One region of the Nocardioides pakistanensis genome, then DNA from elsewhere that is predicted to be linked to it. Evidence: riboswitches for the same ligand, from Rfam matches in the RefSeq annotation. Region 1 holds a riboswitch; each other region holds the start of a gene.
What was found. Region 1 has a riboswitch for cyclic di-AMP ahead of ACYVIH_RS10765 (transglycosylase family protein). Riboswitches for the same ligand answer to the same signal wherever they lie in the genome.
Positions count from the first base shown of each region.

Region 2: linked by a shared signal. The riboswitch ahead of ACYVIH_RS05685 (C40 family peptidase) and the one ahead of ACYVIH_RS10765 (transglycosylase family protein) in region 1 are both predicted to bind cyclic di-AMP.
Region 3: linked by a shared signal. The riboswitch ahead of ACYVIH_RS19110 (C40 family peptidase) and the one ahead of ACYVIH_RS10765 (transglycosylase family protein) in region 1 are both predicted to bind cyclic di-AMP.

Region 1 is NZ_BAAGUV010000023.1:231,286-236,227, reverse strand. It holds gene ACYVIH_RS10780 (alpha/beta hydrolase) at 1-620, opposite strand, end outside; gene ACYVIH_RS10775 (WS/DGAT/MGAT family O-acyltransferase) at 677-2,080, shown strand; gene ACYVIH_RS10770 (alpha/beta fold hydrolase) at 2,024-2,953, opposite strand; gene ACYVIH_RS10765 (transglycosylase family protein) at 3,023-3,358, opposite strand; cyclic di-AMP (ydaO/yuaA leader) riboswitch at 3,360-3,514, opposite strand; gene ACYVIH_RS10760 (MaoC/PaaZ C-terminal domain-containing protein) at 3,645-4,529, opposite strand; gene kstD (3-oxosteroid 1-dehydrogenase) at 4,531-4,942, opposite strand, start outside.
Region 2 is NZ_BAAGUV010000012.1:220,413-225,354, forward strand. It holds gene ACYVIH_RS05665 (ATP-binding protein) at 1-1,110, opposite strand, end outside; gene ACYVIH_RS05670 (hypothetical protein) at 1,208-1,864, opposite strand; gene ACYVIH_RS05675 (hypothetical protein) at 1,962-2,309, shown strand; gene ACYVIH_RS05680 (hypothetical protein) at 2,324-2,530, opposite strand; gene ACYVIH_RS05685 (C40 family peptidase) at 2,683-3,174, opposite strand; cyclic di-AMP (ydaO/yuaA leader) riboswitch at 3,179-3,341, opposite strand; gene ACYVIH_RS05690 (DNA-directed RNA polymerase subunit alpha C-terminal domain-containing protein) at 3,521-4,234, opposite strand; gene ACYVIH_RS05695 (hypothetical protein) at 4,243-4,653, opposite strand; gene ACYVIH_RS05700 (peptidoglycan-binding protein) at 4,900-4,942, opposite strand, start outside.
Region 3 is NZ_BAAGUV010000063.1:41,656-46,597, forward strand. It holds gene ACYVIH_RS19100 (LTA synthase family protein) at 1-1,701, opposite strand, end outside; gene ACYVIH_RS19105 (hypothetical protein) at 1,873-2,085, shown strand; cyclic di-AMP (ydaO/yuaA leader) riboswitch at 2,235-2,408, shown strand; gene ACYVIH_RS19110 (C40 family peptidase) at 2,421-3,416, shown strand; gene ACYVIH_RS19115 (hypothetical protein) at 3,397-4,680, shown strand; gene ACYVIH_RS19120 (M48 family metallopeptidase) at 4,677-4,942, shown strand, end outside.

The DNA of each region.
Region 1 (4,942 bases):
ATCGCGACGCAGACCCAGCCGCGGGCGGCCATGTGCAGCATCAGGGGGATGCCCTGCTGGTCCTTGTTGCCGATCGTCCAGCCACCGCCGTGGACCTGGAGCAGCACCGGCGCCCCCTGGACGGGCTCTCCGGCGCGCCGGTAGACGTCGAGGAGGCCGCGTCGGCCGCCGCCCTCGGCGTAGGTGAGGTTCTTCACGACCTCCACCTCGGGGTGCTGCATCCGGAAGGGCATCGCCAGCTGGCGCCACGGGGTGGCCAGGTCGACGTCGGTGTGCACCTTGGTGAGGTCGTCGAGGTAACCGGGTCCCAGGGCCTCGACCAACGCCCGGTCGACGTCGTCGCGAGCGTCCTGGGACTGGTGGATGAGGTAGCCCAGCCCGGCAACGCTGCCGGTGGCCAGCGCGAGCCCGGCGCGAGAGGCGTGACCATCGTGGCGCCGGAGCGTTGTCTGGGTGAGCATGTCGACCGCGGTCGCCGCGGCGAGGTGGGGGGCGAGCTCTCCGGTCAGCCAGCCCGCGAACATCTGGGGGATGCCGGTGACCCCGCCGGGGAACGGCCGCAGCGCGTTGGCGGTCAGGGCGGCGGTGACCAGCTGGCGACGCAGGAACTTGTCCGTCATGCGGCAAGTCTAGGCAAACTAGAACCTGTTATAGAAATGGGCGTAGGATCATGGGCATGGACCGACTCAGCGGGCTCGATGCGAGCTTCTTGTACCTCGAGTCCTCCACCCAGCTGCTCCACGTGTGCGGCGTGGTCATGATCTCCCCGGAGACCATGCCCGAGCGCTATGACTTCGAGACGCTGAAGCGGGGGATCGCCCGCCGGATCAGCTCGATGCCGGAGTTCCTGCGCACCCTGCACACCGTGCCCCTGCACCTGGACCACCCGGTCTGGGTGATCGACGAGGACTTCGACATCGACAGGCACGTCCATCGCGCCGCCGTGCCCTCGCCCGGCGGACCCGAGGAGCTCGCTGAGCTGGTCGGGCATCTCGCCGGGCTGCCGCTGGACCGCTCGCGACCGCTGTGGGAGATGGTCGTGATCGAGGGCCTCCGTGACGGGCGGGTCGCGGTCTTCACCAAGATGCACCACGCCACCGTCGACGGAGTGTCCGGTGCGAACCTGATCTCCAACCTCTGCAGTCTCGAGCCCGAGGCGCCGCCGCTGCCCGCCGAGCCTGCGCACCACGAGCGGGTCCCGAGCGACGTCGAGCTGGCCGCCCGGGCTCTGGTGTCGACCGCGACGAAGCCGCTGGAGCTCGCCAAGCTGCTCCTTCCCACCGCCGGCATCGTGACCAGCTGGATCGGCCGCGGCCGGGCGGGCAAGGCGATGCCGGCCCCGTTCACCGCACCCAGGACGTCGTTCAACGGCACGATCACCGGGCACCGATCGGCGGCGTTCGCCGACTTCGACCTCGACGACGTCAAGGCGGTGAAGGCCGCCGCCGGGGCGACGGTCAACGACGTGGTGCTGGGCCTGGTCGGCGGTGCGCTGCGCCGCTACCTCGCCGACCGCGGCGAGCTGCCGAGCGCCTCCCTGGTGGCGATGGTGCCGGTCTCGGTGCACGGGAAGTCACAGCGGACCGGCAGCAACAAGGTCTCGGGCATGTTCACCAAGCTCCACACCGACGTGGAGGACCCGCTCGAACGGATCCGCGCGATCGCGGCGACCAACGCCGACGTCAAGGAGCATCACGGTGCGATCGACGCCGACACGTTGCAGGACTGGGCACAGTTCGCAGCGCCGCGCACCTTCGGGATGGCGGTGCGGGTCTACTCCCGGCTCCGGCTCGCCGAGCGGCACCCGGTCGTGCACAACCTCGTGGTCTCCAACGTGCCGGGCCCCCCGGTCCCGGTGTATTTCATGGGGGCGCGGATCGACGCCCTCTATCCGCTCGGGCCGGTCTTCCACGGCGCGGGCCTCAACATCACCGTGATGTCGAACAACGGCCGGATGAACGTCGGCGTCCTCGCCTGCCGCGAGCTGGTGCCGAAGGTACGGGAGCTGGCCGCGCTGATCCCGTCAGAGCTCGACGCGGCGCTCGAGGCGCTTTCCGTCGCGCACGCGCGCGGCGACTGAGGCACACGCCTCGAGCAGGGTCGGGACGAACTCCTCCGCGGCCAGGACGCAGCCGGCGTGACCGGCGTCGGCCTCGTGGGTCGTGGCGCCGGGGATCCGGGCGGCCAGGGTCCGCTGACGGTCGGCGGGGATCACCCGGTCCCGTGCCATCACGACCACGGCGGTGGGCACGTCGATCCGGCGCAGCCAGGGCCGTGAGTGGTGCCTGCCGAGGGCAGCGACCGCCTGCGCGACGGCCCACGGGCTGGTGCTGCGGAACTCCGCCAGCGCCCAGTCGTGCAGGTCGCCCGGATCGTCGATGTCCATGAACCGGGCGGCGCTGCGTGCGGCGGCGAGCGCGGTCCGGGAACGGGCCAGGCCGCGGAGTGCGCCCATCGACAGGCCCATCGACTGGAAGAACATCATCTCCGCCGGCGACCTTCGGAACCTGTCCGTGGTCGCGCCGAGCACGAGGCCTGCGACCCGGTCGGGATGCTGCCGCCAGGTGCGCTGCGCGACGACCGAGCCCATCGAGTAGCCCGCGACGATGACGTCCTCGAGTCCGAGCGTCTCGATCACTGCGGCGGCGTCGTCGGCGCAGTCGTAGAGCGAGAACTCCTCGGAGGTGATGCCCTGGCCGTGCCACCGCTGGTCGAGGGTGACCACCCGGTAGCGCTCGGTGAGCGCGGGGATCGACGGGAACCACGTGAGCAGACCCGTGCAGCCGACGGCGTGCAGCAGGAGCACTGTCGGGGCCCCGTTCGGTCCGGGGGAGTCGGTGACGTACGTCGACCCCCGGCCGGGAAGCTCGACCAGGCGTCCCTCGGGGATGCTCAGGGACGGTAGCGGCACCGCCCTGCGGACGGCCGCGCGGCGCATCGCCCTGGTGGTCACGAAGCTCTCCTCAGGGACGACGTCGACGACCGGAAAGGTAGAACGTGTTCCACCTTTCCGGTCGTCACACTACCGCAGCCCGATCTTGCGGGAGCAGTGCGGCCAGGCGCCCCACCCCTGCGCGCGACGGACCTTCTCGGCGATCCTGATCTGCTCGCGCGGCATGGCCCGGTGGGCGTTGCGGGCGAACTTGCGACCACCGAACGCCCGCCACGTCGACGGGCTGAACTGCAGGCCGCCGTAGTAGCCGTTGCCGGTGTTGATGTGCCAGCGCTGGCCGGACTCGCACTGGGCGAGCCGCTTCCAGGTCCGGAGCGTCGCGGCCTCGGCAGGTGCGGCCACCAGGTTCGGGGCGAGTGCGGCAAGGAAGGCGACGACCGTCGCCAGGAACATGCGTGAGCGCATGACGGAACCTCTCGGACGCCTGCGAGGTGAGCTGTCGGGTTCGGGCGGAAAGGTGTGCCCGGCCTCGCTCGTCGTACGACGGTGGAGGCTTCACCCCGAGGTCCGGGGACCGTGAAGATTCGGTTCCCCCGCTCCTGCCCCTGGTGATGCTCGTCGGTGCCGGCCGGGAGCGGGACAGGACTCGGCGTTGCCCACGGACGGCGCTCCGCCGGGACGCGGAACCCGTCCAGGCTAGGCAGACGACACGTGCCGGCCCAACCGGACCGGCGTGAACGTGACCAGGCTCTCAGGCGCGGGTGAGGACCGCGTCGGCGAGCACTGGCGCGCCGTCCCGCGCCGCGTCCGGGCTCGCCACGGTGGCCGAGACCAGGATCTGCTCGCCCTCGTCCCAGGCACGGACCCGGATCGTCTCGCCGGGGAAGACCACGCCGGCGAAGCGGGCGGAGAATCCGGCGACGGCGGAGGTGTCCGCGTCGAGGAGGGCGTCGACGACCTCGCGCAGGGTGATCCCGTAGGAGCACAGTCCGTGCAGGATCGGTGCCGGGAACCCGGCCCTCGCAGCGAACTGCGGGTCGGCGTGGAGCGGGTTCCGGTCGCCGCACAGCCGGTAGAGCATCGCCTGGTGCGGTGTCGTCGCGTAGCTGACGTCGGCGTCGGGTGCGCGGTCGGGCAGGTCCACCTTCGTGGACGGTCCGCGGTCACCGCCCCAACCGCCCTCACCGCGGACGAAGATGCTCGAGCGGGTCGTGAACAGCGGCTCCCCGGACTCGTCACGGGCCTCGCCCTCCTGCACGATCACCGCGGCCTTGCCCTTGTCCCACACGTCGCTGATCCGGGTGCGGACCGTCGCCCGTGCCGCCGTCGGCAGCGGGCGGTGCAGGACGATCTCCTGGCTTCCGTGCAGCACGCTGGCCAGGTCGATGTCACAGCCGGGCAGGTCCAGGCTCGGCGGCGCGGTGGCGTGGAAGGTCGGCGCCACGACCCCGAACGACGGGAGCACCTGGAGCTGCTCGTCGTCGAGGGTGTACCGCAGTGCTCGGGGGTCGGTCTGGTCGCCGGGACGGGCGCCCGCACCCACGCCGAGGTGGTAGAGCAGGACGTCGGACTCGGTCCACGCGAAGGTGACCTCGGACAGCTCCGCGCCGATGGCCTTGTCGGGGTCGATGGGCATGTCAGCTCTCCTCTGCGGTCCGGACGGGGGACTGCTCGACCGTTACCGGGCGGGCGAGGTCGAGCGCGGCCAGGTAGCCGAACACGATGGCCGGGCCGATCGTGGACCCGGCGCCCGCGTAGGTGTTGCCCATCACCGCGGACGAGGCGTTGCCGGCGGCGTACAGGCCCGGGATCACCGAGCCGTCGGGCCGCAGCGCACGCGCGTGCTCATCGGTGACCACGCCGCCCTTGGTGCCGAGGTCGCCGGGGACGATCTTGACCGCGTAGAACGGGGCCTCGTCGATCGGGCCCAGGCACGGGTTCGGCTTGTTGGTCGGGTCGCCGTAGTACTTGTCGTAGGCGCTGTCGCCGCGGTGGAAATCGGTGTCCACGCCGGTGCGCGCCATCTCGTTGAACCGCCGAACCGTCTCG
Region 2 (4,942 bases), on a different contig from region 1:
GTACCCGGCCCGGTAGAGCAGCCCGTAGAAGGCCATGAAACCGCGGCCCCAGTGGGTCTGGGCGGAGTAGTCCTTGGGGTCGGGGCTCTCCATGTCGGCGGAGCGGAACGTGCGCACGTAGTTCGCCTCGGCGCCCTCCATCGCGCCGACCACCATGTCCCAGGCGATCTCGAACAGATCGGTGTCGTAGAAGTTCAGCCGCAGCGGGCACTCCTGGGCGTTGCTCTCTTCAGGCATCGAGGTGTAGATCCGGACCTGATCGGCGTCGCCGAGCATCCGCAGGCCGGTGCCGTCCTGCTGGTTGATGTTGGCGTACTCGCCCTGCGGGTCGAAGATCACCTGGCCGATGCGGGCGTTCTCCTCCGCAGCGTGGCGGTACACGGCGGTCACGATCGTCTTGATCGTGTTCGACTTGCCCGTGCGGGTCATTCCGAACACGGCCGTCTTCTTCCCGACGAAGTCCTCGACGTTCACGTGGACGCGGGCCTTGTCCAGGCCGTGCGCGATCGCGTTGCGGCGGGTCGCGGAGAACCGGACCACGCCCAGCGGCAAGGACACACCCTTCTCGCCGCGCGGGAACGACCCGATCCAAGACAGCGCCTTCGCCGACGGGGCGAACACCTTGTACCGGGCCGAGGACCACACGTTGTCCAGGTCCGCGCCGAACTCGACACGCTCGGCGTCCTCGCCGGTGTAGAAGACGCCGACGACGTCGCAGGCGAACGCCGACTGGGAGTGCTCGACGGCGGTGTGCACGTCCAGCACGTTGCCGTAGTCGGCCTCGGTGGCATGGGCGTCACGGACCACGGCCATCCGACCGGAGACGAGTTCCCGCTCGTGCGGCAGCGGCGTCACCGAGGACACCCGCAGCAAGATGACCTCCTCGTCCTCCAAGGCCACGTTGCCGTCGTGGCCCGAGCAGGCCGCGGCCAGCAGGAACCCGCCGCGCGGGATGCCGCCGTGCTGGTGCTTGGCGTAGTCGTTGGTCAGCACGACCGCCTCGTTGTAGGTCAGCGAGTAGATGCCGCCGATGTCGTGGCAGGTGTTGAGCACCCGGGTCAGCCGCGAGGGCCGCTGGCGGGGCACGGAGGCGATCTGCTGCGCAGTCATCGGGCGAAGGGCCTTCCGGTCGAGGGGCAGGCGCGACCGGGCTCCGGTCGTCGGGTGTGACAACGGTCCCTATGCCGCCGGTGTTGCGGTCGGCGGCTCAGGCGGATCCGGGTGCGTTCTGTTGGTCCAGCGCGGCGCGGATCGACTCCTGCCGGTCCTGCTGGGCGGCGCGGGCGGCCTCACGCGCCACGAGCCGGTCCAGGAGTGCTTCGCGAGCCTCGGCGCGTGCCGCGCGTAGCGCCTGCTTGCGGGCCTCCCGGATCGGGTGGGCGGTCCGCGACAGGTCTCCCTTGGCGGCGGCCGCGACCGCACCAACGATGGCGACCGCAGCAGCCCCGGCGACCGCAACCGGGGTCTGGTGGTGAGTGACGAAGTTCGACAGCGGTTCGGCGTGCTCCCCGCCGAAGGTAACCGCGGTGGCATAGGCGGCGGCCGTGATCGCTCCGGTCTTCAAGGCAGCCTTCGGTGCTGCGACCAGGTTCGAGGTGACGTTGCTGATCGTGGCTCCGGCACGTTCGATGGTCGAGACCTCCCCCGGCGCGATCCGGCGGTCGAGCAGACTGACCTTCTCCTGGGTCGACCCGTCGTATTCGTCGTCACTGTCGACGGGTCCGTAGGTGGCCGCGCCGTCGATGCCGTCGCCGTACTCGTCGACGACCATCCGGCGGATCTCGGTCAGGTCGAGACCTGCCTCACCACGCTCGCGCCCGGCGAACTGGCCGCCGGAGGGCACGCCTGCGGGTTCTCGGTTCATGTTCACAGCCTCCAGGTGTGCGGTCGAGGTGCACAGTGCTCGCTGGGTCTATCGGCGCAATAGGGGCTGTGTCGGACGGCTTTGCCACCATGGGTCTATGACCACACAGGGCGCCACCTCAGAGTCGCCCGTCCCAGAGGACCTGTCCGGCCGGGGCGATGACCGGTTCACGGTGATGATCCTGCCGGTCGAGGGCCACGTCGACACCGCGGCGGTCTACGTCGATGCGCGACCGGCGGGCACCCTGGTCCGCTGCGAGCCCGAGGACTCGTGGCGCTGCTTCGACGGCAGCACCAAGACCGGTCACCGCTGGCTTCCCGCCGGAGTCGATCCGTGCACCGAAGGGCCGGAGACGGTGAGCGACGCCGCCATGCTGCTGCTCGTGCTCTCCGGCTACGACCCCGAGGCGGTGATCCGCTCGCTGGGACGTGACCGGCACCCGTGATGGTGCTGGGCCCTCTAGCGACCGGTCCAGGTCGGGCCGTCGCTGGAGTGACGCAGGATCGTCTCCACCCGGCGCACCTTGCGGTCGAAGGCCTCCCCGGTCAGGTGCGGGTGGCGTGCCATGACGGCGGCGACAGCGGCGTCGCGCAGGTCGGGCGTGGTGACGGATGTGGTGGTCTCGGCCATGATCCCCAGGTGTGCGGTACCCGCCGGAACGCTCACCAGCACCCCTCGACGCGCGCGAAGGTGGCGTTTGTGACCTCTCGCCCCTTTTGACCTAAACTCCCTGGCGGGACGCAAGAGAGCCCGCCTCGGTCACACGCTTTGAGGCGGGCTCTCGTGCCGTTTCGGGGCATCTACGGACCGGTGGAGCCTCAGCGCACCCGGCCGAACGTGACGCCGCGGTAGGTCCAGATCCGGGTCTTGTGCACCCGGGTGCCGGTGTAGGGCGCGTGCCACATCTTGCCGCGCCCGGCGTAGATGCCCACGTGGTAGACGTGGCCTCGCTTGGAACCGAAGTGGAAGAACACCAGGTCTCCACGGCGCGCCTGGCTGCGTGGGATCCGGCGGGTGGCCCGGTACTGGGCGTCGGAGACTCGCGGCAGGCGTTCGCCGACCCGGCGGTAGACGAACTGGGTGTAGCCGGAGCAGTCGAACCCGCGGCGGGTGGTTCCGCCGTAGCGGTACGGGGTGCCCTTCAGGTCGGCGGCCACGGTGAGCACCCGGGTCGCCTTGTGCACCGTGAGCGCGCTTGCCGGGGCCGTGACGGCCGGGGCGAGGGCGCTCAGCATCGCAGCGATCAGGGTCGTCGCCAGGGCGAGCGGGACGGAGCGGGCAGGGTAGATCGGTCGATGGTGGATCGACATGGAAGGTTCCCTTCGGCGACGCCTGCGGAAGGTGACCTGTCGGATTCGGGCCGTCGAAGTGGCCCGGCCAGCATGGCTGGCTTCACCCCAAGCCGACGATCTCTGGTGAGGTCGCCGTCGGTACTGCTGGGTCTCCCGTGCCCGTCATCGTCTGGTGCTGGTCGTGGTGCTCGGACGGACCGGCCATGACGGGCCTCGGCGGGGCTGGACCGCGCCCCGCGGTGTGCGGGGACTTGTCTTCAGGTGTCCGGAGAGACGTCGTGTGCTCCCCGGTCTCGGTTTGGTAACGACAGTGGACATGCGCAGACCCTCGGCGTCCGGCCGCAGCCCGCGGGGGTGACGCTGGTTACGCGGCCTGCCGGGACGGTCGCCTGCCGGTCGGGACGTCCCAGCGCCATCCCTCAATCTGCGTCAGGGCAGAGACGCGGTGCGGGGGTAGCGCGCCGCGGCGGTGCAGGTCGCGCTGCTTGGCCAGCCACGAGCCCAGACAGATCCGCTCCCCCGCCGGGCCGGTGACCACGGCCCTGCTGGACGGCAGCACGCCGTGCTCGGCGACGTAGGCGGCCACCAACGCGTGCCGCAGCCACCAGCGTCGGGTGCGGGCACCATGCGAGAGGCCCGCGAAGAGGGCGTCGGGGTCCAGGCAGATGCCGTGCCGGGCCGCGTGCAGGAGCCGCCCGCGCTTGTAGTCGGCCAGGCAGGTTGCGCCGAAGCCGGGAAGTGCGAGCAGGTCGGCCTCGGTCCGTGCCTCGACGTCGGCGGCCGTGGTCAGCCCGGCGGCGAGCAGCCGGTCGCGGGTGCGTGCGGTGATCTCCAGGTCGCGGACGGGGATCTCGCCGGGCTCGGGCAGGCGCAGCGGGCAGGCGGTGACCGCGGCGATGGTCCGGTACTGGGCTGTCTTGGCGCGCAGTTCCCCCAACTGCGCGCGGCCGAACTGGCGGATGGCGAGCAGGTCGTCGTCGTCGGCCTGGTCGACCTCGGCGACGGTGGCGAACCCGGCTCGAAGCAGCGAGTTCAGGGTGCGGACGGTCAGTCCGAGGAGCGGGTCGTCCAGGGTCATCGCGGCGACTACTCGGCGAAGGTGCACTGGCCGCGGGCCCCGGAGCCGGTGACCCCGCCGCGGTCGGACTCGAACGCGACCCAGGCGCCGTCGGCCTCGGAGACCACGCAGAAGCGGAACAGCCGGGGCGTGGCCGCGTACTGGGTGACCATGGCCCCCTCGGGCAGGTCGGAGGTGGCCAGGTCGGCCAGGTACGGGTAGGAGCCACGGACGGCCCGGTAGTGGAGCACCTCATCGGCCACGGTGGCCGCGTGCGTGGTCAGGTCGTCGACGGCGACAGGTGCGGGGGCCTTGGTCGCTGCGGCCGGTGAGGTAGGCGCCGCCGGTGCGTCCGTCTCGACGGTGCAGCCGGTGGCGGCGAGCACGCCAACCACGACCAGTGTGGTGGCTGCTGCGCGGCGGGTCCTGAGCGTCGTCATGGTGCTCAACATGCGTAGCCGGGGCCGGGTCGGCGGCGGGACGACGAAGGGCGAGGTGGCCAGTTCTGGCTCTTCCTCGCCCTTCGGTGCGATCGTGCGCAACCCCTTGACACACGACCCCTGTGTTCGACTCCCACGCACGGAAGCCTTGATGTTCTGCCCTATGCCGACCTTGCGGTCATCAGCGGCAGACACCTGGTAGGTGTGCGGGGCTCGCGCCAGGTGACCGTTGCGGGCCGGGCGATCTCACGGGTACCAGGTGTCGACACCACCGTGCCACGAGCAAGTG
Region 3 (4,942 bases), on a different contig from region 1:
CGGCATGAAGAAGATCGGGCTGGTCGTCGGCAGCTCCTCCGGCGGGAGGTCCTGGAAGTTCGCGTAGACGAAGAACGGTGTCTCGTGCAGGACCCGGTCGGAGTTTGCCTCGATGACCTCGTCGGGGAGTCCGGCGGGAAGGTGGTCGCCGTACAGCAGGAGGACGGTCTTCTCGTCGGAGCGGGACAGTGTCTTGACGAACCTACTGATCGCGAGGTCTGTGCGCGACAGGCCCTCGGCGTACTGGCCGACCATGTCGGTGCCCTGCGGGCCGAGGCCGGTGACCGGGACCGGCTGCGAGTAGGAGCCGGAGTACGGCGTGTGGTTCTGCATCGTGACCAGGTTCACGAAGACCGGCTCGTCGTGGTCCTCGAGCGTGTCGAGAGTCTGGCGGAACGCCGCGTGGTCGGAGATGAACCGGCCGTCCTCGAGGTGGCCGCGGTAGGTCATGTCGTCGCGCGCCACGAGGTCATCGAACCCCAGGATCGGGTACACCCGGTCGCGCTGGTACATCGTCGGCTCATAGGGGTGGATGGCTGTGGTGGCGTGCCCCAGGCGCTCGAACGTGCGCACGGCCGAGGGGAAGGTGCGGAAGCGAGGCACCAGCATCTGGTACGGCGTGTCCATGGCCGGGTCGAACTGGGCCAGCGACATCCCGGTCAGCGCCTCGAACTCCATGCTGGACGTGCCGCCGCCGATCTTCTGGCTCAGCATGAGCCCGTGCGGGGCCCGCTGCATCAGCGCCCGGGTGCGGGGGAGCGGGTCCTCGGCCAGCGACATCCCCGCCCACCGGGTCGGGTCGCTCAGCGACTCCGAGAGCACCATCACGACGTTGACGTCCTCGACGCTGCCTCGCGCCTGCGAGTTCCACGCCTCGGCGGCGGCGGTGTAGCGGGCGACGATCCGTTGCATCGCCTCGTGTGAGTACCCCGGGGGACGCCGCATCCCGGGGGTGTCGAGGTTGTAGAGGAAGCCACCCAGGAAACCGTTGGCGCGGTAGTTGTTCGGCTGGCTGGCCTTCGCCCAGTCCGCACCGAAGGCTTCGTACGCTCCCCGCCACGGGTTGCCGGGCTGCTGGAACTGCGCCAGCGACGAGAGCAGCAGAAGGCAGGCCGCGGCGGCGCCCGCCCGGCCCACGACCGCGGTCCTCCGCCGGAGTCCTTGCGGGCGTGCCCGGTGCAGCCACATCGAGAACAGGCGGCTCAGCCCCCAGCTCACGGCCGCCAGGAGGGCCAGGCCGAGTCCGGCCTGCCAGAGCACCCGCGGCTCGACCATCTCGATGAGGAAGTCCGGCTGCAGCGCGAACACGAGGTCGCGTGGGTAGAGGGGTTCGCGCTGGGCGACGTACTTGAGGTTGCTGGCCAGACCCACCACCGCCGCGAGGCCGAGCACCACGAGGCCGCTGACCCACATGCGGCCGCTGACAGCGAGCACGAGACCGGCTCCCAACGCCAGGACCACGGCTCCCAGGAGCAGCACTCCGCTCTCTCGGCCGACGAGGTGGAGCACGTAGGCCCAGTTCCAGTCGGTGCGTGCGCTCTCCAGCAGCAGCTCGCCGAGGAGGCCCACGACGAGCGTGAACAAGAGGTAGATGCCGGTCGGTCGTGCGGCACGCGCGAGGTCGGCGCCGGCGCCCCGGCCGGGCTCGGGATCGGTCATCGGCGGCTTCTCGGGCTCGGGGCGGGATCGGTCGTCGTTCATCGGGGCTTGGCACAGATTTTACCGAGCATGGTGCCGGCCCCGGAGCGAGGTGTCGGAATCGTGACCTCGCGGCGGACCCTCGGGCGACCGTTGCGACACGCCGCGCGGAAACTGTCGGAGGTGCCTGGCACCGTCCTGCTCACGATGCGAACGACTTCCCCAGGAGGCGACATGAGCGTGCACATCGACTGCGACACCTGCGTCGTGCGAGGCCCGGCCTGCACCGACTGCGTGGTGACCGTCCTGCTCGGGCCACCGCCCGAGCTCGGGTTCGACGACGACGAGCGACGTGCCCTCGACGTGCTCGCCGGCTCCGGGCTGGTGCCCCCGCTGAGGATGGTGGCGCCACTGTCCGGCCCTGACGTCAACGCCGCCTCCGCTTGACCGGTCGGCCGCGACCCAAACCTGAGGATCCGCAACGTCTGAAAAGTCACAAAATCGGTCCACGCCACATGCCGGAATCGTTTGCGGCGTTCAGGACCTCCGCATAACCTTCAGGAGGCACCTGCGGCAGTTGACCAGACCGGGTCGACTCAGGTGCCGCGCCGAGTCCGGTCCCGAAGGGGAAGTCGTGGCCGGAGCCGGGGAACCACGTTCCTTGGGGTGAATCGTGCGCGCGCAACCACGCGAGTGGCTGCCGCGCTCGTAGGGTCTTCTTTGCCGCCCGAACCCGTCAGCTCACCCGGTAGGCGTCAGGACAAAGAGGAGACCGTCCGCTCGTGCTCGACGGCCGGAAGCGCATCACCAGCGTCATCGCAGCATGCGGCGTCGCCACCCTCGGTGGCTCGTTGCTCGTCGCCGCCCCCAGCCAGGCCGAACCGGACCGCGACGACGTCGCGGCCAAGGTCGAACGGCTCTACCACGAGGCCGAGCAGGCCTCCGAGCGCTACAACGACGCACGGCTGGAGCTGCAGCGGACCAGGGAGAGCCTGCGGACCCTGCGCGCGGACCTCGACCGGCAGCAGGAGCGCGTCGACGCGGTCCGGGAGCAGGTCGCCTCCACCGTGGTCGCGGCCTACCAGGGCCAGGCACTGTCGACCACCACCCAGGTGCTGCTGTCCAAGGACCCGGACGCCTTCCTCGACCAGATCGCCACGGTCTCGGCCTACAACGACCAGCAGGCCCAGCTGATGGCCGAGTTCGCGACCCAGCTCAAGCAGCTGGAGCTGCGCGAGGCCGCCGCCGAGCGGGAGCTCGCTGCCCTGGCGGAGACCGAGGCGCAGCTCGCCGAGGAGAAGGCGGAGGTCGACGAGAAGGCCGCGGAGGCCGAGGCGCTCCTCGACGAGATGGACGCCGCGGCCGCCTCGCGCACCAGCCGGGTCAGCCGCAGTGCCACACGGACCCCGTTGCCCGACGTACCGGTCTCGGGGCGCGCGGGCGCGGCCGTGGAGTACGCGCTCGCGCAGGTCGGCGACGCCTACGTCTACGGCGCAGCCGGCCCCGACGCCTACGACTGCTCCGGTCTCACCATGGCGGCCTGGGCGCAGGCCGGCGTGAGCCTGCCGCACTCCTCGAGCGCCCAGATGAGCATGGGTACGCCGGTCTCCTCCTCCGACCTGCAGCCGGGCGACCTGGTCTTCTACTACAGCCCGGTCAGCCACGTCGGCATCTACATCGGCAACGGCCAGATCGTCGACGCCGCCAACCCGGGCACCGGCGTCCGGATCGCCGGCGTCTTCTCCATGCCGTACTCCGGTGCGCGACGCATCGGCTGACCCCGTCTCCCGAGCCGGCCGCCCACTGCTGTGGGTGGCCGGCTTCGTGCTGCTGGCGGTGCTCGGCACGTTCCTCGTCCTCCGCGTCGCTGACCGGGAGGTCATCACCCCGGCCGAGCCGGCGGAGCCGGCGTCGAGCAACGACCTGCGTGCGGACGGCGCCGCCACGCTGCTGGCGGATCTCGACGACGCGCTGACCGCGGGGACCCGGCGAAGTGCGGTCACCCTGGCCGCGCCCGGAGACCGCGCGGCCCGCCGGAGTCTGGGCTGGATCCACGACAACGTGCGATCCCTCGGGATCGGCGAGCTGGCGTTGCGGTTCGTCGAGGAGTCCGGGGCGCTGCCCGACCCCGTCCGGAGGCAGTACGGCCCGGACGCGTGGGTCGGGAACGTCTCGGTCTCCTGGCGCGTCGAGGGATATGACGAGTCCACGAGCACCATGGAGGTGCCGTTCACGTTCGTCGACACCCCGGAGGGAGTCGCCTTGGGCAGCATCGGAGCCGGTGACGCCCAGCCGGTGCCGCTGTGGCTTCTCGACGACCTCGCGGTGCATCGCTCACCCCGGGCTCTGGTGGTTGCCGCCGACCCCGGCCAGCTCGACCGCTACACCACTTTGGCCGACCAGGCGGTGAAGGACGTCAGGGCCGTGTTGCCCCGCTGGCGTGGCCGGCTGGTCGTCGAGGTCCCGGCTGACGACGACCAGCTCCACCGGATGCTCGACGCAGAGCCGGACACCTACGACTCCATCGCCGCGGTCACGGCGACGGTCGACGGCTCGCTCAGCCCGTCGTCGCCGGTGCACATCCTCATCAACCCCGCGGTCTTCACGAACCTCGGTGAGGACGGCTCCCAGATCGTGATGAGCCACGAGGCCACCCACGTCGCCGTCGACGCCGCCACCTCCACGATGCCGCTGTGGCTCCTCGAAGGGTTCGCGGACTACGTCGCCCTCGCCCGCACCGACCTGCCGGTGGAGGTCACCGCGAGCCAGATCCTGGCCGAGGTCCGGCGCAGCGGCCCGCCCGACGCGCTTCCCGGTCCCGACGAGTTCGACCCGGCCAACAAGCTGCTCGGCACGTCGTACGAGTCGGCCTGGCTGGCCTGCAAGCTCCTGGCCGAGCGGTACGGCGAGCGGGCCCTGGTCCGCCTCTACGACGAGGTCGAGTCCGGCCGCTCGGTGCGGGAGGCCTTCTCCGCTGTCGGCACCACCGAGGGGCAGTTCACGCACAAGTGGCAGGACTACCTCCGCGAGCTGGCCGGATGACCCTCGACCGCCGTACTGCCTGGATCGTCGCGGCACTGTCCGCGCTCGCGTTCCTGGCGCTGGCCGCGGTCCTCGTGCCGTGGGACTGGGTCCCCGGCGGAAGGCTCCGACCCGCTCAACCCCTCGACATCCTCACGTTCGAGCAGGTGGCGAGAGCCGAGGAGTACGCCGGTGTCCGGCGCTACCTCGGCTGGGCGTCCTACGCCGTCTCGCTGGCCGTGGCTGCCTTGCTGGGGTTCACGTCCGTCGGCTCACGGCTGGT